DNA from 3 places in the Romboutsia sp. LXY-2 genome. Region 2 is predicted to be linked to each of the others. Evidence: riboswitches for the same ligand, from Rfam matches in the RefSeq annotation. Region 2 holds a riboswitch; each other region holds the start of a gene.
What was found. Region 2 has a riboswitch for lysine ahead of nhaC (Na+/H+ antiporter NhaC). Riboswitches for the same ligand answer to the same signal wherever they lie in the genome.
Positions count from the first base shown of each region.

Region 1: another riboswitch for lysine. It lies ahead of ACI48P_RS15875 (YfcC family protein); the one in region 2 lies ahead of nhaC (Na+/H+ antiporter NhaC).
Region 3: another riboswitch for lysine. It lies ahead of ACI48P_RS09495 (aspartate kinase); the one in region 2 lies ahead of nhaC (Na+/H+ antiporter NhaC).

Region 1 is NZ_JBKFGI010000009.1:80,387-91,169, forward strand. Features, by position in the region: gene ACI48P_RS15855 (ABC transporter ATP-binding protein) at 1-143, shown strand, start outside; gene ACI48P_RS15860 (FtsX-like permease family protein) at 133-2,148, shown strand; gene ACI48P_RS15865 (C39 family peptidase) at 2,359-3,312, shown strand; gene ACI48P_RS15870 (sensor histidine kinase) at 3,840-5,135, shown strand; lysine riboswitch at 5,222-5,399, shown strand; gene ACI48P_RS15875 (YfcC family protein) at 5,539-6,969, shown strand; gene ACI48P_RS15880 (M20 family metallopeptidase) at 6,993-8,120, shown strand; gene ACI48P_RS15885 (MATE family efflux transporter) at 8,363-9,763, shown strand; gene ACI48P_RS15890 (MarR family winged helix-turn-helix transcriptional regulator) at 9,802-10,275, shown strand; gene ACI48P_RS15895 (BlaI/MecI/CopY family transcriptional regulator) at 10,427-10,783, shown strand, end outside.
Region 2 is NZ_JBKFGI010000006.1:119,832-130,614, reverse strand. Features, by position in the region: gene ACI48P_RS11785 (RelA/SpoT domain-containing protein) at 1-554, shown strand, start outside; gene ACI48P_RS11780 (MerR family DNA-binding transcriptional regulator) at 974-1,747, shown strand; gene ACI48P_RS11775 (MATE family efflux transporter) at 1,833-3,191, shown strand; gene ACI48P_RS11770 (lysophospholipase) at 3,412-4,257, shown strand; gene nhaC (Na+/H+ antiporter NhaC) at 4,427-5,866, opposite strand; lysine riboswitch at 5,992-6,165, opposite strand; gene ACI48P_RS11760 (ribonuclease H1 domain-containing protein) at 6,353-6,961, shown strand; gene ACI48P_RS11755 (peroxiredoxin) at 7,066-8,868, opposite strand; gene ACI48P_RS11750 (hypothetical protein) at 9,084-9,365, shown strand; gene ACI48P_RS11745 (protein phosphatase 2C domain-containing protein) at 9,521-10,282, shown strand; gene ACI48P_RS11740 (hypothetical protein) at 10,287-10,511, shown strand.
Region 3 is NZ_JBKFGI010000004.1:235,525-246,307, reverse strand. Features, by position in the region: gene ACI48P_RS09510 (calcium-translocating P-type ATPase, PMCA-type) at 1-2,464, shown strand, start outside; gene ACI48P_RS09505 (hypothetical protein) at 2,634-3,242, shown strand; gene ACI48P_RS09500 (cation:proton antiporter) at 3,347-4,591, shown strand; lysine riboswitch at 4,699-4,871, shown strand; gene ACI48P_RS09495 (aspartate kinase) at 4,953-6,146, shown strand; gene lysA (diaminopimelate decarboxylase) at 6,164-7,462, shown strand; gene ACI48P_RS09485 (hypothetical protein) at 7,635-8,273, shown strand; gene ACI48P_RS09480 (AI-2E family transporter) at 8,336-9,430, opposite strand; gene ACI48P_RS09475 (pseudouridine synthase) at 9,626-10,339, shown strand; gene mnmM (tRNA 5-(aminomethyl)-2-thiouridylate-methyltransferase MnmM) at 10,352-10,783, shown strand, end outside.

The DNA of each region.
Region 1 (10,783 bases), on a different contig from region 2:
GTTATTGTAAGAGAATATTATTCATAAAAGACGGTAAAATCTTTAATGAACTTATAAGAGGAAATGATAGCAGAAAAGAATTTTTCAAAAGAATAATAGAAGTAGTTACACTTCTTGGAGGTGACTGCGACAATGTTATTTAAGTTATCTTCAAGAAACGTAAAAAGAAGTATAAGAGATTATAGTATATACTTTTTGACTTTGGCTTTAGGTGTATGTATATTTTATGTATTTAATTCACTAGAATCTCAAGCAATAATGATGGATTTATCAGAAAGTAAAAAACAATATGTAGAGTTGATAACACAGGTTATTTCAATAGTTTCAGGACTAGTATCTTGTATTTTAGGTTTTCTAGTAATATATGCAAATAACTTTATAATAAAGAAAAGAAATAAAGAGTTTGGTATATATATGACCTTAGGAATTAGCAAAAACAAAATATCATTAATTCTATTTGTTGAAACTATTATAATAGGGATATTATCTTTGGTTGTTGGTATTTTTGTAGGAGTATTTTTATCACAGGGACTAGCAGGTATAACGGCTAAACTTTTTGAAACAAATATGACTAAATATCAATTTGTGTTTTCTAAAGAAGCTACTTTAAAAACATCTTTCTACTTTGGAATAATGTTTATAGTAGTAATGTTTTTAAACTTTATAGTTGTATCAAGATATAATTTAATTGATTTAATAAACAGCTCAAAAGCTAATCAAAAGCTTAAGGGAACAAACTTAGCTATATCAGTAATACTGTTTATATTATCTATAGTTTGTTTAGGGTTTGCATATAAATTTATACTAGAAAATCAGCTCGTAGATTTAAATGGAAAAGAATTTGAAAGAGCTATGATTTTAGGAGTCATAGGAACTGTATTATTCTTTAGAGCATTGGCAGGATTTTTAATAAAAATTACTCAAAATAGTAAAAATTACTATTTGAAAAATCTTAATACTTTTACACTTAGACAGTTAAATAGCAAAATAAATACTCACTATATATCTATTAGCATAATATGCTTAATGTTATTCATAGCAATAGGTATGTCTTCAACAGGAATTGGCATGAAAAACTCACTTAAAAACACTGTTGAGTTTCAAACATCTTTTGATATGTCAATGTATGTAGCTGTTGAAGAAGAAAAAGATAATATCGAAATAGATGAATATTTAAAGGCTCAGGGAATATATTTGGATGACTATGCAAGTGAAACTGTAAAGTATGACTTATATAATAACAACATTTCTTTTAAAGAAACATTTGAAAATACTAATGATCAATTCTTAAGTAAACAAATAGAGACAATGAGAGACTTCAATGTGCCTATAATTAAAATATCTGAATATAACAAGCTTATGAAAATGCAAAATAAAAAAGAAATTGACTTAAAGAAAGATGAAGTTATATTACTTACAGATATGTCATCGATGAAAGATCCAGTAGCGGACTTTATAGAAAAACATGATTTTATGGAAATTAATAATAATAAGCTAAAGATAAGTAAAAAGTATGAATATGAAGCTATAGAAACACTTCCAATGAGTATGAATTTTTTAACTCTAATAGTAGATGATAATCAAGTTGAGAATATGGATATTTATAAAAAATTCTTAAGCTTAAATTATAAAGGAAACAAAATAGATACAGAAGAAAGAGTTCTAAAGGATTTTGAAGAGATAGCATCTAGCGTGCAAGATAAAAATATGGTTAAAATATCTGCCATTACTAAGATGTTATGTTTTGAAAATAATATGGCAACATCAAATATATTCCTATTTGTAGGTATTTATATAGGAATAGTATTCTTAATATCTAGTGCTGCGGTACTTGCCCTTAGCCAATTATCTGGAGCAACTGAAAGTATAGAAAGATATAAAGTACTTAGAAAACTTGGAGTAAGTACGGATATGATAAATAAATCAATATTTATACAAGTTTTATTGTATTTTGTACTGCCTATTGGACTTGCATTAGTTCATAGTATATACGGAATAAGGGTAGCAAATAACTTTATTAAGGTCTTTGGAGACTATGATATGGTAAGTAACAACATAGTTTCTATAGGTGCTATATTAGTGGTATATGGAGTTTATTTTGTAGCAACATATAATGGCTATAAAAGAATAATTTATAATAATCAATAATTTTATAAAGATATATATCTACATTTTAATTTGAAGTATAAAAAATCACTCTTAAATATTAAGAGTGATTTTTTGCTTATAAAAAGCTAATATAATTAGATAATTTAAGTATATCACTACCAAAAAATAAAATTTTTACTAATGATTAATTATAAATTTGAATTATTATGGATAAATATGACAACAATATATATTTGTAAGGAGGTTATTATGCCATCAAAAGGAATTAATAATATATTTAAACCCAAAAAAAATAAAAGAAAAGCTAAAAAAATATTAACATATACAGCTTTTAGTATAGCAATAGCATTAGTAGTATACGTAGGTTATAAAAATAGTGAATTATTATTTAGTAATTTTCTAACTTCTAAAGAAATACAAAAGAAAGAAGAAATAGTGGAAGAAGTAAAAGAAGAGGTAAAAGAGGTAGACTATTTTGCATCAATACCTGAAAAAACAAAAAAATCAGAAGATAAAGTAATACAAAGCTTATTAGAAAAGGCAGATAAAAATGAAAAAATTGCTATGATATTAAGTGACAAAGGAGCATATCCAGAAGAACTTTTGGAATTAGCATCTAAGAAAGATGAGGTTATTGATTTTGTAGCAGATTTCCCTAATAATAATAGGATAGTATCAAATGATATATCCATAGAAACAGACTATAAAAAAGGTGAGATTCCACTTTTTATACAATGGGATGAAAGATGGGGATATGAAAAATATGGTCCAGATTTTATGGCTGTTAATGGGTGTGGACCCACTTCTTTAGCTATGGTAGCAGTAGGTCTTACTGGAAATACAGATATAAATCCTAAAGTTATAGCTGAGTTTAGTGAGGAAAATGGATACATAGTAAATGGTGTAGGAACTAGCTGGAACTTTATGGATGCTGCAGCTGAAAACTTTGGATTACAATGTAAGGAACTACCTTTAAGTGAGAATGTTATAATAAACACTTTAAAAAGCGGAACTCCGATAATAGCTATTATGGGACCTGGTACATTTACTAGCGTTGGTCATTATGTAGTTTTAACTGGAGTTGATAGTGACAATAAAATAATCATAAATGATTCTGATAGCAAAATAAGAAGTAATCAAACTTGGGATGTTGATATATTCATGAAAGAGACTAAAAATTTATGGTCATTTAAAGCTATATAATTAAACCGCTTAATAATATTATTATAGTGTAGAAAATAAAAATTCACTATAATAATATTATTATAAAATATAGACTAAGAGTTTAGTTATTTATATGATTAGAACTCCAAAACTACCATTTATTCAAAGTATAGCATCTATTCAGTTAATATAATTTACTACACTAGGTATAGTTATAGGAACAATAATACCTTGAACTCATTTTGAGGCAAGTTGTAGGAATGTATCCATTACCACAGGTAATTTTTCTATGGTTAATATTTATTATTTTAAGTTATATGGTATTAGTTATCATAGTCAAAAGTGCTTATACTAAAAAATATAAAGAATTGCTATAATAAACTTATTTAGATAAAAAATAGTAAAAACTCATATCTTGTCAGATATGAGTTTTTTTACTATTTTCTACTGTTTGTAGTTAATTTCGATAGCAAATTATTACTTTTAAATAAGGAAAAAAGTATAAAAATGTGTTAATCTATAAATAGGGGGGAGGGGTCGTTATTAGCGCATCTGAAGTTGTAATTATGGGGATACCAGAAATAATAGTTGTTTATTTATTAGCGAACTCATTTATAGGTAATAAATTAGAATTGAAAAAGATATTGAAAATATCAATTATATACGGAATACTATGTTATATTATTAAAAATTTGCTATATAGTGGAATAGTAACGGTATCAACATTTATTTTAGTAGTAGTTCTATATTCTCTTTCTGCTAAAATAAGTCCACTTATAAGTATTGTGTTGTTTGCATTGACTTATGGGATAAAATTTGTATCTGAATTTATTGTGATAACATTTGCAGATAACCAGGGGTTTGAACTTGCATATGTTTTAAGCAATCCGATTTTAAAGACTATATTTTTATATATGACACTAATAATACCTCTTATAATAGTATATTTAAACTTAAAGAAAGATGTAAATTTATTGAACTTGCATAGAAAAAGAAAAGTTAAAGTAGATAAAGGTGGATTAATTACTCATAGTCTAATTATATTAGGATCATTAAATATAATTATAGTGTCCATAATTGTAGCAACTTCAAGTGTAAATAATTATAGAACATATAAAAATTATGAATTAATTTTTGTTATGATGATAATAGCGAGTGTCATAAGTCTTATAATTATTGTAATTAATTTAGAGAAAAGAAAAGATATAGCTTTAATAGAAAAGAACTTAGTAGCAAGTAATTTAAAACAGATGGAAGAAACTGTTGATTTATTAAGAATACAAAGACATGATGTAATGAATCATTTGCAAATAATTTTGATGCAAATTAATAATGGTAAAAATGAAGATGCAAGAAAATATATTTTAGGATTGGCAGAAGATGTAAAAAATATAGGTATAGTTTTTAATACTGGAAATAATTATATTGATGCAATACTAAATTTTAAAAATAGAAAATGTATTGATTCACAAATAGAGCTAACAGCATGTATTGATAGTTTACTTGAAAATACTTGTCTTGAAGATACTCAATTAAGCTCAATATTTTTAAATATTATAGATAATGCAATAGATGAGCTTAGAAAGTGTGAAGTAGAATATAAATATATTCACGTTGATACATTTATAGAAAAAAATAAACATGTTATATCAATTAAGAATAATGGTCCTAAAATCGAAGACACTGAAAAAATATTTGGAATGGGAGTGTCATCTAAAGGAAGTAATAGAGGCTATGGTTTATTTTCAATTAAGCAATTACTTTTAAAAAATAAATGTAATATTTATGTACTAAGTGATGAAGAGGAAACTGAGTTTATTATTGAAATTCCAGTTCAAAAAAGTGAATTTATAGCGTCGTAATTATCTGAATTTAAAATTTATTTTAAAAATTTTGTTTACAAAACCAAAATTTTACTGTATAGTAGTTTTTAAATAAAAACGGAATAAAAAAAGATAGAGGCCGCGGTCTTTAAAAGTAAGTTTGTGGAGTGAAGCAAGCAGTGAAGCAAACTGAAAGGAAATACCGCCGAAGCATATAGCTAAAGCTAAAAAGCTATATAGTTGGGGTTATGTAGAATATACATAACACTGTCATAAATTTATTTATGGTGAGCTATCATGACAGATATATTTTATTTTTGTAAATAAGTATAATTACTATACTCCTATTTATAAATTCTAAAGAAAAGAATATAGTCTTGAGTGATTTGCTTCACTCAAGACTTTTTTTATTGGAATAATGACTAAAGAGGGAGTGATAGTAATGAATTTAGCACAATCAAACAGAGGGGTATCTAAGAAAAAATTTGGGGAGGGAATTAAAGTACCGCACACATTAGTAATTATTAGCGCAATAATAATCTTTGTTGCTATAGCTACATACTTTGTACCAGGTGGCGCATATGAAAAGATAGTAAATGAAGCTGGTAAAACTGTAGTTGTAGATGGATCATTTACATACGTTGAAAATCAACCACAAGGAGTGTTTGATGTGTTACAAGCACCTATTCAAGGAATCATTGAAGGTGCAGAAATAATAGCATTTTTATTTATAGTGGGTGGAGCATTTAACCTAATATCAAGAACTAAAGCAATAGATTTTGGAATAGTTCGTATAGTTAGTTTATTTAGAGGTAAAGAGATTTTAATAATACCAATAATATTCTCTATGTTTTCATTAGGTGGAGCTGTATTTGGGATGACAGAAGAAGCCGTTCCATTTATTGCAATGATGGTCCCATTAACATTAGTATTAGGGTATGACAGTATTGTGGCAGTTGCCATTACATATTTAGCTTGTAACACAGGATTCGCATCAGCAATGCTTAATCCATTTACAGTTGGTATAGCTCAGTCAATAGCTGAAATACCAATGTTTTCGGGGATTGAATATCGTACGATAATATGGATTATATCAACAATAACAGTAATTACATTTATAATGCTATATGCTAAGAAAATAAAGAAAAATCCTGAGTTAAGTCCAGTCTATGAAAGTGATCAAAAGAAGCGCCAAAACTTAGCTAACTTTGAAAATCAAGATGATACTTTTGATACAGCACATAAGATAATATTATTTTTACTTGCAGCATGTATAGGAATTATAGTTTGGGGTGTATTAGCTAAAGGATTCTGGATTCCTCAAATAGCAGCAGTATTTTTAGCTACAGGATTTATAAGTGGATTAATAGGAAAATTAAGCCCAGATGAAATGGCAGATGCATTTATATTAGGTGCAAAGGATATGATAGGTGCAGCGGTAATGTTAGGATTTGCAAGAGGTATAGTAATAGTAGCTGAAAATGCTAGCATAATAGACACTATATTATTCCACTTGGCTCAAGTATTAGGAACTCTTCCTGGTTTAATAGCATCATACTTAATGCTTCCAATACAAATGTTTATTAATTTCTTTGTAAGCTCTGGTTCAGGTCAAGCAGCATTAACAATGCCTATACTTGCACCACTTGGAGACTTAATAGGAATATCTCGTCAGTTAACAGTTTTAATATTCCAACTGGGGGATGGATTTTCAAATGCAATGTTCCCAACATCAGGTATACTAATAGCTTGCTTAGGGCTTGCTGGAATTCCTTATGGAAAGTGGTTAAAGTGGATATTACCATTACAAGGTATATTATTTGTTTTTGCAATAGCATTTATAACAATAGCTCAAGCAATTGGATGGAACTAATAAAATAAAAGGGGGAATTTTTAATGAAGAAAATATTATTAAATGAAGGTCAAAAAATAAAAGATAGATTAGCAGAAATAAGTGAATTTTTATATAATAATCCAGAGCTTGGTAACGAAGAGTACAAAGCATCTGAAACATTAATATCTTTCTTAGAAGAGCACAGTTTTATTGTAGAAAGAAAATTTTTAAACATAGATACAGCATTTAGAGCAACTTATGATAGTAATAAGGAAGGTCCAACAATTGGATATTTATGTGAATATGATGCGCTTCCAGAAATAGGACATGGTTGTGGACATAATATGATAGGACCAATGTCAGCAGGAGCAGGTGTTATTTTAAGTAAAATATTAGATGAGGTAGGAGGACGTATTATAGTATATGGAACTCCAGCTGAAGAAACTAATGGAGCTAAAGTAATATTTGCAGAAAATGGAGTATTTGATGAACTAGATTGTGCTATGATGGTACATCCTTCAAGTAATACAACAAAAAGTGGGGATACTATAGCACTTTATCCTCTACAATTTACATATAAAGGGAAAACGGCTCATGCAGCAGCAAGTCCTCATGAAGGAATAAATGCTCTAAATAGTGTTATTCAATTATTCAACGGAATAGATGCTCTACGTCAACATGTGACACCAGATGTTAGAATGCATGGAATAATAACTAGTGGTGGTGTAGCTGCAAATATTGTTCCAGATGAAGCAACTGCACAGTTTTATTTTAGAGCAGCAAAGAAGGAAACCTTAGAAGATGTATTAGTAAAAGTGAAGCAGATTGCAGAAGGTGCAGCTCTTATGACAGGAGCAACACTTCATATGGAAAGATATGAATTACCATATGACAATCTAAAAACTAATGAAAACTTATCAGAGGCATTTAATGAAAACTTAAGAAGTCTTGGAATTACTGAAATAGGAGAAAAAGAGTCTGCAGGATCAAGTGATATAGGTAATGTAAGTCATATAACTCCAACAATTCATCCATATATAGGAATATCAGAGTGTCATATAACTGGCCATAGTAGAGAATTGGCAGATGCTACAGTGACTGAATTTGGACATGAAAGATTATTAACGGCTGCACTAGCATTAGCTTATACAGGATATGATGTTCTAACTAATAAAGTTAATTTAAAATAATAAATAAAAAATCTGTATTGAAACAATATTAAAATTTGTTTTAATACAGATTTTTTTGTGTTTAGAGAGATTACATTTTAGCATCAATGATTTGAATAAATTATGAAGCTTAGACGCAGTGATAAATATTCTTAAATAATGTTGCGTGCGCAATGAAAAGATGTTGCGTACGCAATGAAATGGTGTTATAGTATATTATGTTAAAAAAATAAAGTTTAAATAGTGTATTAAGGAGGTAAAGGATGAGTCAATCGAGCAGTAGTCAAGTAGAACTGGGAACTGAACCTATATTTGGATTGCTTATGAAATTTGCTATTCCAGCAATTATAGGTATGGTTGTAAACATGTTATATAACGTAGTAGATAGAATGTATATAGGAAATATACCTGATATAGGAGGGCTTGCTATAACAGGGGTAGGAGTAACTATGCCTATAACGTCAATAATAACAGGTATAGGAATGCTTGTTGGTATAGGTACATCAGCAAGTATATCACTATCATTTGGTGAAGGTGATTTTAAAAGAGCTCAAAAATATTTAAACAATGGTTTTGTATGTATAATAATTGCTAGTCTAACAGTAGCTATATTAGGTAATATATTTGCTACACAAATAGTATCATTCTTTGGCGGTAGTGAAAGTACCATGCCATTTGCACTTGCATACTTAAGACCTTTAATGATAGGTACAATTTGCAATTTATGTGCATTTGGACTTAACCACTCTATAAACTCAGATGGCAATCCCAAAATAGCAATGTTTACCATGATAATAGGTGCTACTATAAATATAATACTAGATCCAATATTTATATTTGGATTAGGCCTTGGAATACAAGGTGCAGCATATGCAACAGTTATATCTCAATTTATAGCAGGATGCTGGGTAATATTATATTTTACAAAATCTAAAAAATCGACTTTGAAGCTTAAGTATTCTGACTTAAGATTAGAGTCAACAATAGTTAAGAGAATATTTATGATAGGTATGGCACCATTTATAATGCAGGTTGCAGGAAGTGCTGTTCAAGTTGTTGCAAATAGAGCTCTTATGACATATGGAGGGGATTTAGCTATAGGTGCTATGGCAGTTATAACATCAGTGTGTAGTATATTTATAATGCCTGTATTTGGTTTAAATCAAGGAGCACAACCTATAATAGGATACAACTATGGAGCTAAAAAATATGACCGTGTTAAGAAAACTTACGTTTATGGATTAATTTCTTGTACGGTAATATTGCTTTTAAGCACTTTTATAATATTATTCTTACCAGAAAAGGCTATAGGTATGTTTACGAAAGATCCAGAGCTAATAGCTATAGGTGTAGAAGGAATAAAAATCTATCTTATAGCTCTACCAGTTATAGGTATACAAATGACAGCATCAAACTACTATCAAGCTATAGGCAAACCTAAAAAAGCTATGGCTATAGGTTTATCAAGACAGGTTTTAATTCTTATACCAGCATTTTTAATAATACCAAGATTTCTGGGGCTTCGAGGTGTATGGCTTGCAGGACCAGTTGCAGATTGTATTGCAGTTTGTATATCAGGGATAGTTATATTTAGAGAAATGAAAAGTCTTGGAAAAAATGAAGATGGAGAAGCTCTTGTTAATGGCGATGAAGCTGTAGTATAATATATGTCATTATAACCTATAAAATATGAGGTGATGACTTGAATATAAGTAAAGATCAATCTATGGCAAGTTATATTAGTAGCTTCTATAGATTAGGCGCAAGTTTTTTATCAAAAGAATATAAAGATTACGGCATTGGATCAGGACAATATCAGTTTTTGTTTTCACTTTATCTAGAAGATGGAGTAAGCCATGATAAGCTAACAGAGAAAATGTCTGTAGATAAAGCCACGACAACAAGAGCTATTATGAAGTTAGAAGAAGAAGGTTATGTTAAGCGTGTACTTGACGAAAATGACAAAAGAAAGTATAAGATTTTCTTAACAGATAAAGCTATAGAAAAGAAAAAAGAGATCCTGGGAATTGGTAGAGATTGGGAACAAAGGCTGATTGGATGTCTAGATACGGAAGAAATTAAATGCTTAGAGTATATTTTTAAAAAGATGTCAATAAATCAAGAAAAGTATAGGCATGAAAAAGACCATAAAAATAAAAATAGTAATATAGAATAATTGCTAATGAAGACGATATAAGGATTTTATATCGTCTTTTTATGTTTGGAATTGCCTTATAAGAGTTTTTTACAATTAAATAGTTGACATAGATGGATTACAAATGTAATATGTAATTAAGATTACAACTGTAAGCTGAGGAGGGATAACTTTGAATCAAATAACAGAATCAGAATTAGAAGTAATGAAAGTACTTTGGAAGTTAAATAGTGCGACAAGTGCACAGATCATCGAAAGCCTAGAAAATAATAGTGACTGGAAACCAAAAACTATACAAACCTTAATAACAAGGCTAGTAACAAAAGAAGCTATAGAGGTAGATAAAAGTAATAAAAAATCATACATATATTATCCAAAAATTAGTGAAGAACAATATAAAAACTATGCAAATGAATCTTTTCTAAAAAAGCTTTATAATGGCTCAATAAATCTAATGTTATCTAGTTTTATAAAAGATAAAAAACTATCAAAAGAAGACATTGATGATTTAAAAAAGCTCCTTGAAGAA
Region 2 (10,783 bases):
CTGACTTATTAGGAATAAGGGTAATTCATATTTTTAAAGAGGACTGGGAAGAGATACATAACTTTATTAGTCAAATGTGGAATGTAAATGAGATAGTAGCAAACATAAGAGAAGGCGATAATACAAAGAAATTTGAAGAGCTGGGAATAGAAGTTTGCTCTAGACTATCAGGATATAGATCAGTGCACTATTTAGTAGAATCATATCCAACTTCTAGTAAGGTTATTGCAGAAGTTCAAGTTAGAACAATATTTGAAGAAGGTTATGGTGAAATAGATCATCAGTTAAGATATTCATTAGATAAAATACCAGAACTATTAGAGCAAAATCTTATGTTACTTAATAGAATAGCTGGTAGCTCTGATGAAATGGCATCCTTAATAAATATGTTAAGCAAAAGTTTTAATGATATAACTATAGAATGCCAAGGTAAAATTAATAATAAAGATACCAAATTACTAACACTAAAAAACAAAATAAATAATAATAAGTCTATTTCAGATGAAGTAAAAAATGATTTATTAGATGAAATCAATGATATATTAAATGCTTAGTATAATTTATATTGATATATTTTAAAGAGTGCTAAATATGGCACTCTTTTTTACTTTTAAATGAACTATATCAGCACAATAATTTAGAATAAGTTCTATACATAAGTAATACCATTTAACTCAGTGAGAATGAAGTATTTCATCTACACAGGTATTAAGTAAATAAAATTTATTACTCAATATTGTAGTAATAGAATACGTATATATAAGTAGACCAATAAGATGTTGGAGTATTTAAGGCAATAGGTCTTAGCATGAAAATGATGAAGGATAATAAATTCAATAGATATTAAAAGTTAATATACTAGGGAATTACAATTTAATATAATAAAGCTATTACAACAGCAATAAAAATTTATAAATATTAGGTAAGAGATTTATGATAATATATACATAATAAAATAATTGGAGGAATAAAAGTGCTATTTACTATAGGGCAAGTAACAAAGATGTATGACATAAGTCATGATACATTAAGATACTATGATAAAATAGATTTATTAAAACCAAGTGTAAAAAAAGAAAATGGATATAGATATTACACAATAAGAGAAATAGAATTACTAGAAATAATACTTATAGCAAAACAGCTTGAAATACCTATAAAAGACATAAAAGATACTATAGAAAAAGAAGATGAAAATAGCTATATAGAATTATTTGAAAAGCATAATAGATTATTACAGGAAAAAATAGATTATTTACAGAATTTAAGAAAAGAAATACAAAATTCTATACATACAACCATTAAAATGAGAAATTTTGAAAATGATAAAGAGATTAAATTAAATGAAGAATATATAAATAAAAAAGTAATATACTTTAGTCAAAATGATTATGGACATTTTGGGTGTTTTATAAAAGAGAAAAATTTAATATTTAAAATAAATGACATAGACAATAAAACTATAATAGCAGATGAAAATATGCTGGGATTTGAAATAGAGAATGAAATTATAGATAGCTCTCTACCTTACAAACAAAAAGAGTACATTGGAAGCTATATAACTTTAACAATTAAAGAAAATATAGCGAATATAGAAAAGTATATAATTAAAACTATAGAACAAATTTATGGAAAAGAAGAATATTATAAAAATATAAATATATTTATAGAGTGTATGTTTACTCTATTTAAAAGAAATAATGAAAGTATTTACTTTGTAAAAATATATATAGAAAATAAAAAATAAGTCTTGACTCTAGAACAGGTCAAGACTTTATTATTGTATTGTAATCATAAAGAAATAAATTGTATCAGAAGAGAGGGTGATTATAATGCAAGACAATATATTATTAACTGAAAAAACATCTAAATTATTCATTAAATTTGCAATCCCAGCAATAGTATCTATGGTAATAGCAGGAATGCAAACTATGATAGATGGTATGTTTGTAGGTAACATATTAGGACCAAATGCAATGGCAAGTGTAAATATAGCTCAGCCATTTATGCAACTTATTATAGCTTTAGCTATGATTGTGAGTGTAGGGTCTCAAAGTTATATGGGGCTTAGTTTAGGTGATAGTGAAGTAGAAAAAGCACAAAATGTATTTAAGACATTTGTTATATTTATTTTAGCTGCAGGAGCTATGATAACAGTATTCGGATTAACATTTAATGAGCATATAGCTAAAACACTAGGTGCTAGTGATATTTTAATGAAAGATGTATCAGAATATATTAAAACACTTTCTATATTTACAATTCCAATGGGATTAATGTTCTTATTTGGGTTTACAAATAGAATATTAGAAAAGCCAGATTTATACTTTAAAGGTATGATACTTAGTTTATTTGTAAATATAAGTCTAAATTATGCATTAATATATAAATTAAACCTTGGAATGGAAGGAGCTGCAATTGCAACAGGATTATCTTATTCATCAGCATTTTTAGTTGTAGTTTGGCCAGTTTTAAGCAAGTCAAATATAATAAACATATTTAAAGGTAGATTTGATAAATCTGTTATATACCCAGTTATATATAATGGTTCATCAGAAGGAATAAATGCAATAGCAACTGCTGTTAGTGCGTATTTATTTAATATGGCATTTATGAAAATAGCAGGAGAATCAGGAGTTGCAGCATTTACTGCTATAAACTATGTAGCACAATTTGGAACATTTATAATGTTTGGTATATCAGATGGTATAGGACCAATTTTAAGCTACAATTATGGAAGTAAAAACTATGATAGAGTTAATGAAATCTTGAAATTATCTTCAAAGGTTATAATAGGGATAGGAACTATAATATTCATAGCATTATTTATATTTGGAAGAAACTTAGTTATGATATTTATTCAAGGAAATAATCAAATATTAGATATAGCATCAGTAGGAGCTAAAATATATGCATTTGCATTCTTTATGAATGGATTTAATATAGTAAACTCAGGTTTTTTTACATCTATAGGAAATGCTAAAGACTCAGTAATAGTAGCAGCATCTAGAGGGATAATATTTATAGTTATAGGAATATTTATATTACCTATGATATTTAAAATAAATGGTATATGGATGAGTGTACCTTTTGCAGAGATTATGACTTTCTTTATAGGATTTAGATTACTAAAGAAAGAAAAGAATACTACTGTTGATACAAACAAACAAGTGCAGCATAGTGGAAATTAAATATAATTAACAAGAGTTATTTCAATAAGAAATAGCTCTTTTTTATGTATGCGGAAATTATAGTATTTCATAAAGTGATTAGCAAATTGGTAGACTGAGAGAATAAAATTTTTATATTTAGTATGTGAATTATATTTCATACAAAATAGTGAAGGAATAAACCCAATGAAATAGAAATATGTATGTAAGGAAGAAACCAAAATATAAGAGGAGGTCCTTTATGTCTTTAAGTAAACACCAAATGTATAAAACTTATGATAGCGTTGAGTTAAATATAGCTAGAGATACAGTAGAAAATGCAAAGGCAGTAGTATTAATAGTGCATGGATTAGCAGAACATAGTGGTAGATATGATTATGTAGTTTCAAAGTTGAATAATTATAAATACAGTGTGTACAGATTTGACAATAGAGGGCATGGAAAATCAGGGGGAAAGAAAATATACATAGATGATTACAATAAATTCCCAAGTGATGTAGATGAGGTGGTAGATCTAATAAGAAGTGAAAATGAAAATCTTCCTATTTTCATATTAGGTCATAGCATGGGTGGAATGATAGCTACTTTATATGGTATAAAATATCCAAATAAAGTAGATGGAATTATTTTATCAGCGGGTGTTACAGTAGATAAGGCAGGTATAATGTCATCTAATTGTAATTTAAAACCTGAAGAAATGGTAGAAAACTCTCTTTCTAATTTGATATGTAGCATTAAATATGTCGTAGATGACTATAATAATGATCCGTTGGTGGCAAAAGAAATAAGTGGTAGTATGTTTATACAGTGTAATGAAGCAATAAAATATATTGAAGAAAATAGTCACAAATTTGAGTATCCAACTTTAATATTACATGGTGGAGAAGATAAAATAGTATATCCGGAAGACTCAAAAATATTGTTTAATGATATATGTTCTAAGTATAAGAAATTAAAGATTTATAAAGAAATGTATCATGAAATATTAAATGATGTTAATAAAGATGAAGTATTAATGGATATTAATAATTGGATAAGAAAAGAAATAAAATATATAGAAAAAGATAAACTAGCTAAAAATACTTAAAAATATATAGTTAAGTATACTAAATATTTTTATAAAAATTATTTATATAGAACAATTAAAGTATAAAAGAATAAAGTGAAAATAGGGTACTGTAGATAAGATTGTGTGAATACAAGCTTATCTACAGTACCCTATTTAATAATATATATATTTAAATCATTAATTGATGTTAAATTGCTTCTTGTAATTCTGTATCTTCGTTTATCTCTGACTCATCTAACTTAGTTATACCAAATCCTGTAGCAGCTAAAGTTAAAGATATTATAGGACAAAGTAAGTTAAAGAATGCAAATGGTAAGAATGCAAATGATCCAACTCCAAGAGTAGCTGACATATAAGCACCACATGTATTCCATGGAATTAATGGTGATGTTATAGTTGCACTATCTTCTAAAGCACGAGATAAGTTTTTAGCAGCTAAGCCTTGCTTTCTATATGCATCTCTATACATACTTCCTGGAATAACTATAGCTAAATACTGATCTGCTACTGCTAAGTTTGTACCTATACAAGTAAATATTGTAGCAAATATTAATCCGAATGTTCCTTTTGCAACTTTTAATATTGCAGCAGCTAAAGTTTCAAGCATTCCTGATTTTTCAAGTATACCACCAGTAACTAAAGCACATAACATAAGTGAAACTGTACCTAACATACTATCTAAACCACCACGAGTAAGTAGTTCATCAACAAATGCCATTCCTGTATCTGCAACGTAACCACCTTTTGCAGCCACTATTACATCTGCTATTGAAGCATCTTGGAATATTACTGAAACTAAACCACCAAGTAGTGTACCCATTATTAAAGCAGGTATTGCTGGAACCTTAAATATTACCATAACTATTACAGCTACTGGAACTAAAAGTAATAATGGAGATAATGTATTGTAATTTCCTGCTAATGCAGTTTGTATTTGAGTTATTTGTGAAGTATCTATTTGTGCACCTGCATATTTGAATCCTAATATAGCATATAAAATAAGAGCTATTACTAAAGCAGGAACTGTTGAATATAACATATGATTTATATGTTCAAATAATGTAGTTCCAGCCATTGCAGGAGCTAAGTTTGTTGTATCTGATAATGGAGACATTTTATCACCAAAGTATGCACCCGATATTATAGCACCAGCTATTATTGGAGCAGGTATACCAAGGGCACTACCTATACCTAATAAAGCTATACCTATTGTACCAGCTGTAGTCCAAGATGAACCAGTAGCTATTGATACTATTGCACATATTAATGTTGAAGCTACTAAGAATATACCTGGAGATAATATGTTAAGACCCCAGTAAATCATACTTGGAACTATTCCTGAAAGTATCCAAGTTCCTATAAGCATACCAACTACTAAAAGTATAAGAATAGAAGACATTGTCATATTTATAGTAGATAATATTCCTTCTTCTAATTCTTTCCATGAAAATCCTAATCTAAAAACTGCTATAGAACCGGCAAATATACCACCTATAACTAATGGGATATGAGCAGATATTTCATAATCCTTTAATATTACTAAGCATGTAACTAATACTGATACTAGAAATCCTATACATAGTAATGAGTCAAATAATGTTGCTTGTCTTTTTGTTCTTGATGTCATTGTGAATCCTCCCTTAAATTTTACTCGAATATAACGGTCTGAAGAATTTAGGGAAATAAAAAAGTCTAGGGCGAAAGAAATTCTACCCTAGACATAAGTATGCGAAAACATAACATTATACTTAATCTAAAGATAGCCCTCCACAAATTAATGTGACAGTGACATACATATTTTGTATGCCCCCAACATGTAAGAATTAAAGCGTTACTTACATATTTCGGCATTATTACCTTTTATCTTGCTTCTACGTGCTTAACTCCACAAAACTACTTATTAATAATGCAACCTCTACCGTTAGTTATATCCGATATTTATTTGTTAAGTAGGATTATAGCACAAAATTAAAAGGTTAGCAAATAGGAAAAGAAAAAAATGTAGAAAAAAGTAAAATAATATACCTTTCAAATAATATTCATTTATTATACAATAAGTAGTACCTGTGATGGTTGAAAGTAAAATGGATAGATATATCTTTTATATATAGGAGTGGTTAAATTGAGTAAAAAAAAATATTATGCAGTTAGAAAAGGTAAGAAAATAGGTATCTTTAACACTTGGGATGCATGTAAAGAACAAGTAAATGGATTTTCAGGCGCGGAGTATAAAAGTTTTCCAACTATGGAAGAAGCAAATGAGTATGTTTATGGCAAACAAACTATAAAATTTGAAAATGAAGAAAGTACAATAGAAGCATATGTAGATGGAAGTTATGAACACTCTTTAAAAGCATATGGTTCAGGTATTGTAATTCTTAAAAATGGTGAAGTAAAAGAAACTTTTAGTGTTAAAGGTGATGATAAAGATTTAGTAGGTATGAGAAATGTAGCGGGGGAGATAGAAGCATCTAAAATAGCTATGATGTATTGTATAGAGAATAATATAGAAAATTTAATATTATACTTTGATTATGAAGGAATAGAAAAGTGGTGCACTGGTGTATGGAAAACTAATAAAGAAGGAACTATAGAATATAAAAAATTCTATGATGCTGCAAAAGAAAAGCTTAATGTTAAATTCGTAAAAGTTAGAGCGCATAGTGGAGACAAGTATAATGAAGTAGCTGATAAATTAGCTAAAAGAGCTTTAGGAATATAAAATAAATTATTTATAGAAGTTTTATTTATTATATAATATGTATTTTGAATTATAAAAAGGCATGAGATTTTTCTCATGCCTATTTAACAAGTATTATATATAAATTATTTTAAAATATCACCATAGCTATTTAAAACTTCATCTTGCAGTTTTTCAGGATCATTTATTGCTAAATCCATAGAATTAGCTAATATATTTGCTTGGTCATAAGGTGATGTCCATGAGAATATACCGCCTAAGCAATTTCTAAGAACATATTGTCCTTTAAGGTATATTGATAGAGGATCATCATAGGACATTGCAAACTGTCCATCTTTAATTAGATATACTGCTTGAGCATCTTCATCGAAATTAAATTCATATCCATTTTTATTTATGAAATTTTTTCTAAGGTCATCATATGTCTTTGTTACCTTTGCACCTAGCCTTCCATAGAATGGAACTCCTAATAATATTTTTTCAGGAGGCATACCAGCTGCTTCTAAGTTATTAACCCATATATCAACGCTATAACCAGGAAGAGCAAGTTTTGACTCATATAGGTTTGCTTGATGTCTCTTACCTAGTTCACCAGTTTCTCCAGCAGTAAAGTCATAGCTCATAAGATTAAAATAATCTAATAAAGGTGCAATTTTATTTATTTCTGCACTTCTTGTAATATAACCTTTATCACCAGGACCGGCAACACTTAACCATTTATCATTACCAATTACATCTCTTATTGCAGTAAGAAGTAATGTAAAGTTTTCTCTGTCTTCTGGTCTAGATTTTATACCTGCAGCACCTACAGCAGGGTATTCCCAGTCTATATCAACTCCATCTAGTTTATATTGATTTATAAGTTTATTTACTTGTCTTGCAAAATTATATCTTGAAGCAGGTGTAAGAGCCGCATCAGAGAATCCTTCAGCACCCCATCCGCCTATTGCGGCAATGACTTTTAATTCAGGCTTTGTCTTTCTTAAAGCTAGTAATTCATTTAAATATTTTGGTGTAGGAACATATAAAGTACCATCAGGTTTTATTTCTACAAAAGCATATATAACGGCATCTAGTAATTTAGGGTCTACGTTTCTAGGATTACCAAAAACATATTCCATAACTATAGGAGCTACATCTGGACAGAAATTGACATCATATGGTTGGTTATTGATATCCTCTATCTGAGGTCTGGATGAATTTTGTTCTGATGATTTTTTTACTTTTTTGTTTTTCATGTTTTTGTTAGGTAAATAGTCATAGCCACCAGATTCTAAAGAATTATCTCTATTATCAGGCACAAAGCATAAATACCAATCCATGCAAGAATATTTTTTATCACAATTTTTTACTCTAGCCTTCAAATCCTTGTAAGTTTTAGGATATGGTAGGATTACAGGCATACCTGGGAACCAATTAGCAGGAGTAACAACATTATCTCTATCACTTGTTTGTAAAGCTTCTATAATTCTAAGTATTTCAGGGATATTTCTACCTGTAGTTAATGGATAATAAAGAATAGTTCTTAGTATTTGTTTATCATCTATTATAAAAACTGAACGAATAGTAGATGTATTGCTCATAGGCTCAGAAATCATTCCATACAATTTTGATATTTGCATGTCTCGATCTTCAATTATTGGAAATGGTATTTCAACTCCTGTATGACAATATATGTTATAAACCCATGCTAAATGAGAGCTATTACTATCGATGCTTAATCCTAGTAGCTCTGTATTTCTACTTTTAAATTCTTTATAGTACTTTGCAAAACATAAAAACTCTGTAGTACAAACTGGTGTAAAATCACCAGGATGGGAAAATAGAACCACCCATTTTCCTGTATAGTCTGATAATTTTATAGGTCCAAAAGTTGTATTTGCAGTAAAATCAGGAGCTTTTGATCCTAAACTTGGCAGACATGGCATAAAAATCACCCCTTAATTAAAGAAAATATTATTTAATCTATTGTATTAATTAGAGATAACTAGTGTTACTAAGAAAAGCAAGTGCAAAATTTGTAGAAAAAAAATTGTTCTTTTTCCAACAAAATACCACAATAAAAATTGATATTTTTCTACTTATTTGATATTATTATATAAAGTAGAATTGTAAATATATGTTAGTATATGGGGTGAATGGGTTGAAAAAAGTCCTAAGAATTATTTTAACGTCAACGGCAATATGTTTTTCTTTAACTTTTGCATTAATAATTATAAACGCTATTATGGGCATATTTGTTCGATTAGATTATTACTTTACTATAGCATGGGTGTTGACTGCATGCTTAAGTTTAGGGCTAATACTATTTGACTCAAAGAAAATATTCTCAAAGAAAAAGAGAGTTGTAAATAGAGCAAAAGCTAATAAAAATATAGGACAAAGAAAACAACAAACAAGTCAATCAAGAAGAAAAATATCATAATAATAAAAGCACATGTAAATATTGTGCTTTTTTTATTGCATTTTTATATATTAATCATTTATTTATTAATTTAAAGTAAGTATTTGTGTATAAATTCATTTTTATTTTAATAAGAAATAAGTATGGAATAGATTGAATGTTACAGGAGGTTACTTATGGATATATTTGATGCAAGTATAGTTGGTTATAAAAATAAAATTAAAAGATCTAAATCGCAAGATTATGTTGATTATAAAATAATAGATAATGGAGTGATATGTGCAGTTGCTGATGGTCATAGTACTAGTTATTTTAAGCATAGTGATATTGGTTCAAAGTTTGCATGTCAGGTAGCAATACAAGTATTAGAGAATATTCCTAAAAAACTAGATTTATTGCTTGAGAAATTAGATAATGGAGAAATACAAAAAGAAATAAATGATAAATGGAATAATATGGTCAATGAACATTATAAGAAAACATATCCAGTGGTTTTTAAAACTGAGTATATAAAATATTCTACAACATTAATAGCGGCACTAATAAGTGATAGTTTTAGGCTATATTTGAAGATTGGCGATGGGGGAGTAGTAGAAAAAGTAAATGAAAAATTTAGGAAGGTATTAGATGTTCCTCAAAAACAAGTTGTTGATTCTTTTGGAAGAGAAGAAGCTTATATTAATATGGTATATGATTTAAAAATTAATAATAAAGAAGAGGATAATCCTAATTGGATAATACTTTTTACTGATGGATATGAAAACTCATATTTTTCAGATGAAGATATGTACAATAGCTTGCAAAAAACTATTTCAAAATATAATAGTAATATTTTTTCTAAAGCACGTCTTAAGAATAATTATAAAAATTATCTAAATAAGTTAAGTAAAGATGTGACCCAAGATGACATTAGTATAATTTTTGTAGGTCTAAAATAAATAAATGCTCCCGACTAATAAAAGTTTCACTAGTCGGGGGCATTATAATATAGATAAAGGTGCTACAGGTAAAAATGAAATAAGTTATATGATAAGCAATAATAATGAAGTTAGTTTTCATGTAGTAGTTGGTGACATAGAGGCTATACAAGGGATACCATTTAATAGAAATGCATGGCATTGTGGCGATGGAAATGGGACAGGCAACAGAAAAATTGAAACAACATAAATACTGGAGTGGTAAAAGGGAAGATACAGATACATTTGCTACATTTAAGAATGCATCAAAATTAGTGTAATATATTTTATAAGTAAAATATACTTATGTTTAATAATTTAAAATTATATTAAAATATATATGAAGTAGTAAGTAGAATCCCTACTACTTCTATATGTGTGCCTGTCATGGGCACTTTTTTATGCTTAAGGATATTATAATACTTCGAATTATGTGGGTAATTTTTGAACCTAAGTAATATCAATAAACGGGTTTTGAGCGTA
Region 3 (10,783 bases), on a different contig from region 2:
AGCTGCAGCAGAATTATCAAAGCTTACAAAAAATATTGAAGTAAAGGTTTTAAGAAATGGTAAAATTATAAAGCTTTCTAAAAGTGATTTGCTCCCAGGAGACATAGTATATTTTGAGACCGGTGATATGATTCCTGCAGATGGAAGATTATTATTATCTAGCAACTTAAAAGTAAGAGAAGATATGCTTACTGGTGAGTCTGCAGATGTTGTAAAAAATGCAAACTCTATTGTAGATATGGAAGTTATTTATAGTAAGAGTGAAATAATAGAACAAGATGCAATTCCTGCAAAACAAATAAATATGGTATTTGGAGGAACATTAGTTGCATATGGTAAGGGAAGTATGGTTGTAACTTATACTGGAGATAAAACTGAAATGGGTAAAATAGCTCAAAATCTAGGTGATGATGATACTCAAACACCTCTTCAAATAAAGCTAGGTAAACTAGGTGGAAAGATAGCTGGCATATCAGGATTCGTAGCATCACTGTTATGTTTATATATGATTTTAAAATTACAATTTAGTGGACAAATTCATATTGATACAACAGGTATGATTCCATTTTTACAATCACTTGAACCTACGAAGGATATTTATATGGTTTGTATAGCCTTAATAGTTGCAACAGTACCAGAGGGACTTCCAACAATGATTAATATTACTTTGGCAATTACAATGCAAAAGATGGCAAGAATTAATGCATTAGTTACTAAGAAAGAAGCTTGTGAGACAATAGGTTCTGTATCTGTTATATGTTCTGATAAAACGGGGATATTAACTCAAAATAAAATGATGGTAGAAGTAGCTTATGTAGATGGTAAATATATAGATAGTAGTGAATGCATAAGTAACAGCTACTTTGAGGAAAATTGTATTGTTAATTCAACAGCAGACATTGAAACAGAAGAAGGTAATATTAAATATATTGGTAGTGCTACTGAATGTGCGCTTCTTTTGTATCAAAGAGATAAAAATTATATTAGTATAAGGAAATCTACTAATGTTGTTACTCAAATACCTTTTAGTTCGGAAAAAAAGAAAATGATCTCTGTTATTAAAGATAGCTCTAAAGAAATATTACTTTGTAAAGGTGCTCCTGAGGTACTTCTTAAAAACTGTGCATATATACAACAAGGTGATAGAGTTATTCAGAAAACGACTCAGTTAGAAAACAGAATTCTAAACGAAATAAAAAAATTGCAATTAAAATCTATGAGAGTCTTAGGATTTGCATATAAGGAAAAAAATGAGTTTAATAGAGATGTTGATATTGAGCGTAATGAAGTAGCATTAACATGTGAGGATGAATGGGCTTTTAGTCAAGATATAGGAGCATTTTTAGATGATAGAAATTTAGTTTTTAGTGGATTTGTAGGGATTGTTGACCCTCTACGTGAAGGAGTAAAGGAATCAATCGATATTGCTTATAATGCAGGTGTTGATGTGAAAATGTTAACTGGAGATAATATAAACACTGCAAAATCAATAGGACAGCAGTTAGGTCTACTTGATAATGGAAAAATAGCTGTTGAGGCAACATATATAGATGCTCTAAGTGATGAAGAGTTAAAAGATGAGATTAAAAATATTTCAATAGTGGCAAGAAGTAAACCAGATACAAAAATGAGAATAGTAGAAATTCTTCAAGATAATGGAGAAGTAGTTGCGGTTACGGGAGATGGTATTAATGATGCACCAGCATTAAATAGAGCAGATGTTGGTATAGCTATGGGTATATCAGGCACAGAGGTATCAAAAAATGCAGCTGATATTATATTAACTGATGATAGTTTTAGCACAATAGTTGATGGTATTAAATGGGGAAGAGGAATATACGAGAACTTTCAACGATTTATTCAGTTTCAACTAACAGTTAATATAGTTGCATTTACTATAGCGATACTATCACAGATAACAGGGCAAGAGATGCCATTTACGACAATTCAATTGTTATGGGTAAATATTATAATGGATGGACCACCAGCATTAGCTCTTGGCTTAGAACCTGTTAGAGATTACTTATTAGATAGAAAGCCAATAAAGCGCAAAGCTGGTATAATTGCAAAATCTATGGCGATTAACATTTTTATTAATGCTACTATAATAATAATTTTGGTTTATGTACAATCAGCATTCAATATTCTTGGAGCATCAAATGAGAAACAGGGGACAGTATTATTTTCTATTTTTGCATTTAGTGCATTATTTAATGCTCTTAACTGTAGGGAATTTGGATTAAATAGTGCAATACCAAATTTCTTCAAAAATAAACTTGCTCTTGAAATAATAGCAATAACAGGATCGTTGCAAATAGTATTTACTCAAGTATTCAATAAATTTTTTAATTCTGTACCGCTAGATTTATTAATGTGGACGAAAGTAATCTTTTTCTCATCATTGATTTTATTAATAAATGAAATAGTTAAATTTGCACTTAGATGTATAAGAAAAAAAATATAAATTACATATAATTATGAAGATTGCTAGTATGAAATATATAATGCTAGCAATTTTTATGCTTAAAAATATTTTTTATAAGAGATTATGTAAAATATGTAAATTTTATTTTGAAATTTTATATAATAATAATATACTTGATTAAAATTAAACTTCAAGGAGATTGGACAACATGGTAGGAATGGAAAAAGATATATTACTTCTAATTAGCAGAGTAAGATGCATGACAGAAATTCAGGCAGGTAAAGTGTTCAACTCAAGAAAAAAGTTTGGAAAAAAACCTATAAAAAAAACACTAAGAAAAATGTGTAATGAATATACTTTAAGAAAATACCCTGTTAATATTAATTATGCAGGATATAAAGACAATTCTTATGTTTATTACCTTAATGGTAGTCAAATGTATAAAGGAAAAGATTTAGTAAAAGTGTTAATTGGCTCTGAACTTGCCATTAAGATTGATTGTATTGGTTGTGAAGTAATACGCTTTTATAGAAATGTAAATGTTGGCAAAAATAAATATGATTTATTTATTGAATATAGAGACCAATACAATGAACTTAAACAAATATTAGTAGATATAGAGCTTAGTAAAAAGATTGATATATCTAAATATAAAAATATAAGTGCAGATATTTATAAATCAACGATTCCATTTTATGAAGTACCTAAAATTTTAGTAGTTACATCTGAAAAAGTTCAAGATATATCAACAGAAAACGTAAGTTGTGATATTGATTTCATTGATCCTAATTTTACTAAATTAGTTAATCATCTATAAACCTATTCTTTGAATAGGTTTTTTATATTTTCTTATAAAACGCTTTTATTTTATAAAAATCTGCAAAAGATAATAGTAGTGTTTTAGAAGAATGAGGTGACTTTATGGGCGAAATGAACACTGCAGCTGTAAGTTCGAATGAATTATTATTAATAATAGCTTCAATTTCAGTAATTGGTGTTATAGGTGGTTGGATAGGTGAAAAAATTAAAATACCTGATGTAGTTGTATTTCTTCTATTAGGTGTATTATCAGGACCAACATTTTTAAATCTTGTTAATATTGAAGCTTTTCCAACAGCAAATGAAATTATATTGACATTTGGTTCTGCATTTATACTTTATGAAGGCGGAAGAGAAATAAAGCTGAGAGTACTTAATAAAGTAAAAATAACAGTTGGGTTATTAGCTTCTATTGGTGTTGTAATAACCGCTTTAATAATAGGTATAAGCGCTTATTTTATTCTAGAGTTACCAATAGGAGTAAGTTTATTATTAGGAGCAATTGTATCTTCAACAGACCCTGCTAGTTTAATACCTGTATTTAAGCAAGTACAAATAAAAGATAAACTTAAGCAGACAATAATAAGTGAGTCAGCATTTAATGACGCATTTGGTGCTATATTGTTTACATCAATACTAACAGGAATAACCCTAACGGAAAGAGTCGGTGTAATTCATACTACTTTAGAGCTTGTATTTATGATAGTGATAGGTGTATTAGTTGGTACTGGTGTTGCACTTATAGGTATTGGATTATCATCAGATAAAAAATATGGTATATTTAATGACTATGGACCCATTATCTCTGTTGTTATAGTAATATTTGCTTATGAGATATCTGAAAGATTTGGTGGCAGTGGATATATGTCAGTTTTTATATCTGGCTTAATCTATGGAAATAAGAAGAGATTTGGGTTATGGATTCCAGATGAAAGCTATTTATCAGGAGTACATTTTAGAGAAAATATAGCTACAATTTCTAGAATGGCTATTTTTATAGTCTTAGGAACACATTTAGATATTAGTTCTTTAATAAAGTATGGTTGGAAATCTTTATTATTAGTTTTAGTGTTAATGCTTATCGCAAGACCTATTGTCGTAATAATGTGCACTACTATTGATAAAAAAGCTGCATGGACTTTAAATGAAAAATTATTTATGATGTGGGTAAGAGAAACTGGTGTTATACCTGCAGCCTTATCAGGAATAGTCGTATCTACAAAAGTATATGGTTATGAAGTTATATCATCTGCAGTTTTTATGACAATTATAGTTACGCTGCTGGTACAAGCTAGTACTACAGGCATTGTAGCTAAGAAACTTCGTGTGTTAAAGGATGATGAATAAAATTTATAATATACTATAAAAATTTTATTATATATTTAAAAAAATATAATTGTTGCAATATTTAAAACAATGTGATTTAATTATATTAATTAAAAATTAAGTAATGAGCCTAGGGTAGAGGCGCTGTAATTAATAGTACTTTTTTAGAGTTGGCAGACGTTGATGAAAAAGGAAAGGAATTATAGCCGAAGAAGATTTATTGGCAGATAAATTTTCTGGACTTACACATAACATGTGTAAGACTGTCACTTAAAAACTTAAGTGGTGAGCTACAAGGTTACTTTGAGTATGATTTCTTACGTCCAAAGTATACCTTTGGGCGTTTTTTATTACCCAAATTTCATTTTTAAGGGGGATATATATGGATATAGTGGTACTAAAATATGGGGGAAGCTCAGTTGCAACTACTGAGAAAATAAAATTAATTGCTGAAAATATTATAGATAGGAAAAAAATTAATCCTAAAATAGTTGTTGTTGTTTCTGCAATGGGAGACACAACAGATAATTATATAAGCTTAGCTAAAAACATTACAGAAATACCAAGTAAAAGAGAACTAGATGTTTTAATGTCAACAGGAGAAATGATATCAGCATCTTTATTATCGATGGCATTAAATTCTCTGGGATGTAAATCTATAAGTTATAGTGCATATCAACTTGATATTCAAACTAGTGGAGCACATGAAAAATCAGCAATTGATGATATCAATATAAAGAAAGTTCAACAAAAACTTGATGATGGATATATAGTGATTGTTACTGGTTTTCAAGGAATAAATGACCATGGAGATATAACAACACTAGGAAGAGGTGGTTCTGACACTTCAGCAGTTGCACTTGCAGTTAAATTAGGAGCAAAATGTGAAATATATACTGATGTAGATGGAATATATTCAACTGATCCAAGAAAGTATAAAGGTGCTAAGAAGCTTGAGGTAATAGATTATGAGGAAATGCTTGAACTAGCTAGTCTAGGTGCCCAAGTAATGCATTCTAGAAGTATTGAACTAGCACAAAAGTTTAACACAGAAATATATGTAGGACAGTCTTGTTCAGGTATTAAGGGTACATATATAAGAAGGGGAAATCAAATGAAATTAGAAGATAAAGTAATAACAGGTATAGCAACAAGCGATGAAGATATTTCAATTACAATAAAAGATTTAAACTTAGATGATGTATGCTCTTTATTTGAAGGAATAGCATGTAGTGGTATAAGTGTAGATATGATAAGTCAAACAGCGCCGATAGACGGAAAAACTTGTGTATCTTTTACCGTACCTAAAGATGATAAATTTGAATGTAGAAATATAGCGTGTGAATATGCAAAAAATGAAAATATATTTATTGACGAGAAAATAACCAAATTTTCATTAGTAGGATTAGGTATGAAAAACACTGCAGGTGTTGCTTCAAAGGTATTTAGAATTTTTAAAGAAAATGATATTGCCATAAAATTAATAACAACATCAGAAATAAGAATCACATGTGCTATCAATAGTACTGATAAAGAAAGGGCTTTAAATGAAGTAGGTAAAGAATTTAACATATAACATTTTTGGAGGAGAATATGAAATTACAGGGAACGATGAAAATCAATAATAACACATTGCACATTGGGGGGGTAAGTTGCCTAGAATTAGGACAGAAATATTCAACTCCACTTTATGTATTTGATGAATATTTAGTGAGAAAAAATTGTAGAGACTATGTAAATTATTTTAAAGTAAATGAAAATAAAAACAGAGTTGCTTATGCCGGTAAAGCATTTTTACCAATTTATATGTGTAAGCTTATAGATGAAGAAGGTTTATACTTAGATGTTGTATCAGGTGGAGAATTATATACTGCAAAAAAAGCAGGTTTTCCAATGTCGAAAGTATTATTTCATGGAAATAGTAAAACAGTAGATGAAATACAAATGGGTATTAATTTTGGAGTAGGAATATTTGTAGTAGACAATTTTTATGAACTTGACTTAATAGAAAAAATTTGTAACGAATCAGGTAAGTCTCAAAATATATATTTTAGAATAACTCCAGGAATAGAAGCTCATACACATGATTATATAAAGACGGGGCAAATAGATTCAAAATTTGGTTTTGCATTAGTTAATGGAGACTTACATAATGCTGTAAATAGATTGTCAAACTATAAAAATATTAACTTAGTAGGTCTTCATGCACATATAGGATCACAAATCTTTGATGTTGAACCTTTTTTAGATGAAGTAGATATTATGATGAATTTAGTAAAAGAAATTAAGGAAGATTATAATATAGATATAAAAGAGATCGATTTAGGTGGAGGTATAGGTGTATATTACACACAAAGTGATAAACCTAAAACTATAAAAGATTTTTGTGAAGCAATAATAAATAGAGCGGATTTAACTTGTGAAAAGTTAGGAATTGATATTCCAACATTAATTATTGAGCCAGGAAGATCTATTGTTGCAAATGCGGGTAGTACACTATATACAATAGGTTCTATTAAAGATATAAAAGACATTAGAACATATGTAAGTGTAGATGGTGGAATGACAGATAATATAAGACCTTCACTCTATCAAGCAGGATATGAGTGCACTATTGTGAATAAAATTGGTCAAGATAAAATTAACCAAGTAACTGTAGCAGGTAAATGTTGTGAAAGTGGTGATATCCTAATAACTGATACAGATATTATGGATATAGAAAGTGGAGATATTTTAATTACTACTTCTACTGGTGCATATGGTTATTCTATGGCTTCGAACTATAATAAAATTCCAAAACCAGCTGTGGTTTCTGTAAAAGATGGCAAGGATACATTAATTTGTAAGAGACAAAGTTATGAAGAGATACTCAATTTGGAATTAAATTTTTAAAAAAATTTACATTTAGAATCGTAATATAATTGCGATTCTTTTTTATATTTATGGGAATATTAAATGAAAGAACTTAATGACAAAAACAATTTTTATATAATATTTTTTGATATTTTTTGCTATAATACCAACAATTGTGATAAAATCATATTAGAAAACGAGGAGGGATTTAATGAAGCAAAAAATAGTTTTAGCTATAACATTAATATCAATTCTTCTTACAGGGTGTAATTCTAAAGAGGAAAGTACTTATTCGAATGATGGTAGAGTAGCTTTAGAAAACCATCAGTACGAAGATGCAATGAAGCTTTTATCATCAGCACTTGAAGAGGATAGTGCAGATGAACACTCAAGAGCTATGTATATGCAAGCGAGAAGAATGTTAAATGCTATTGAGTATGAGGAAATAAAAAATTATGAAAAAGCAATTAAAGAACTTGAATTTATAGAGAGCATAAAAGGCGGATCATCAACAATAAAAAGTGAAGCTACTAGTAAGAAAAAAGATCTTGAAAAACTATATGATGAGCAACTTAAAGCTGAGCAACAAAGAAAAGAAGATGCAAAAAATGTTGCTAATCAAGACAAGTATAAACTAGAGCAAGAAGCTTTAGAACTTGAAAGAAAAAAACAAGAAGCTCTTGAAAAAGAAAAAGCAGAACAAGAAAAAGAAGAGCAAGAGAAAGAAGATCAAGAGAAAGAAGAAAATGATAAGACTACAGAAAATCAAAGTAACAAAGAAGATAAAAAAGAGGAAAGATTGATTGATAAATTAACAGATAAGAAACAAATTAATAATAAAAAAGATTAAGATTGTGTGTTAACTTAAAAAGAGATATTAAAAATTTAATATCTCTTTTTTGATGATTATTTTTATAAAGAATCTCTAATATGTATTCTTTTGTCAACATATTTATCAATTAATGATTTTATTACAGCTGCAATTGGAACTGATAAAAACACTCCAACTATTCCAAAGAGTGAACCAGATATTAATACAGCTGAAATTATCCAGAGTGGACTTAATCCAACCTGATCGCCCATTACTTTAGGTCCAATAAAGTTTCCATCTATTTGTTGCAATATTAAGATGAATATAGCTACCCAGATAGCTTTTACAGGACTATATATCAAAGTCATAAATATAGGAGGCGCTGCACCTATAAACGGTCCAAAATAAGGTATAATATTCGTTAAGAATATTATAAATGATAAAAACATTACATGCTCAATTCTTATTATGAATTTAAAGCCGATAAATGCCATTACACCAATAATTACTGAGTCAATAATTTTACCTATAATATAACTATAGAAAATGTCATGTGATATTTTTCCAAAATCAATAATATCTTTAGCTTTATTTTTGGAGTTAGAAGCATAAAGTATCTTTTTACATCCAAGACCAATCTTTTCTTTATCATAAAGAATATAAATCGATAAAATTACTCCCATTATTATATTAAATAATAAAGAAGTTATGCTAAGAATATAGCCAAAAGCATCTGTAGATAACTTGGTCAATAAATCAATTGTTTGATTTAAGATACCATCTAAACTTTTTTGTATATGTGGTGAGATACTTTCTAGCATCTTAGTAGAAGATATTGTTTTATTTAAAAATTCATCAAGCATCTCTAAATAATATGGAATTTCATTTATTAATTGATTTAATGTATCTAATAATGCTGGTATTAACAATTTGAATCCGAGTAATAATATAAAAAGCACAATGATATATGACAACAATATATTGATTAATCTTGGAGATTTTATTTTATTTTCAAACAACATAACAATAGGATCAAGTAGCAGTGCAAATAATATACCAAATAAAAAGGGACTTAATAGATTTGCAAGGCTTCCTATACTATCAATAAACAATGCAGGATTATCTATAAATTTATAAAAAATTATAGAAACAAAAGCAATTAAAATAAGGTGCTTAATATTTTCTTTTGAAACCATATACCCTCCTATTAATAACTAAAAGTAACTAAAATATAATTTTTTACTTAAATTCAAATTTTATTCAAAATATAAAAGTTTTCTTTTTCGCATATATGTATTATGGTATAATAATGAGATGTTCATAATCAAAATAAACAAAAATATATTTTATTTATTGAAACATGCAAAAAATTTACTAAAGAAGGTGGAATTATGAGAATTAACAAATATATTGCTACTTGCGGAATTGCATCAAGAAGAAAAGCAGAAGAAATTATATTAGCTGGTAGAGTAAAAGTTAATGGTAGCGTAGTTGAAGAACTATCTTTTAATATAGATGAAACTAAAGATATTGTTGAAGTTGATGGAAATAAAATCGGTTTGACTGAAAAACTTGTATATATAGTACTTAATAAACCAGAAGGTTATATAACAACAGTTAAAGATCAATTTGATAGACCTAGTGTATTAGATTTAGTTAGCGATATAGAAGAAAGAGTTTATCCTATAGGAAGGCTAGATTATGAAACTAGTGGTTTATTATTACTTACTAATGATGGAGACTTAACATATAAGCTTACTCATCCAAAGCATGAAGTTGATAAGACTTATATAGCGAGAGTTAAGGGAATACCGACAGCTGAAGAGATGAAACGATTTGAAAAAGGCTTAGAAATAGAAGATTATATTACTGCACCAGCAAAAATAAAATTATTAGAATATAGTAAAGAGAAAAACTTCGCTAAATGTGAAATAAAAATTCATGAGGGGAGAAACAGACAAGTTAGAAAGATGTGTAGAGCTATAAATCACCCAGTTTTAAATCTTAAAAGGATATCTGTTGGAAAGATAATTTTAAAAGGTGTTAAAATAGGTGAGTATAGACATCTTACAAATGAAGAAATCGAATATTTAAAAAGTATGTAATAGAGGTGTACAATGGTTAAAGCAAAATATCTAACTAAAATAACTGATATAAATAAATTATATTTAGAACAAATGCTTTGTAATGGAGACATAGTAGTAGATGCTACTATGGGTAATGGATATGACACAAAGTACTTAGCAGAAAAAGTTGGGCCAAAAGGGTTTGTATATAGTTTTGATGTTCAAGAAGAAGCATTAAAATCTACAGAAAAAAAATTAATAAAAGAAAACCTACAAGATAGAGTTAAATTAATACTTGATGGACATGAAAACATGGATAAGTATATAAATAAGGAAGTATCATGTGTAATCTTTAACTTAGGATATTTACCAAGAGCAAAACATCAGATTATAACAAAACCGGATACAACTCTTAAAGCAATAAAACATAGTTTAAAACTTATTAAACCACATGGTATAATAAGCATAGCTATTTATACAGGA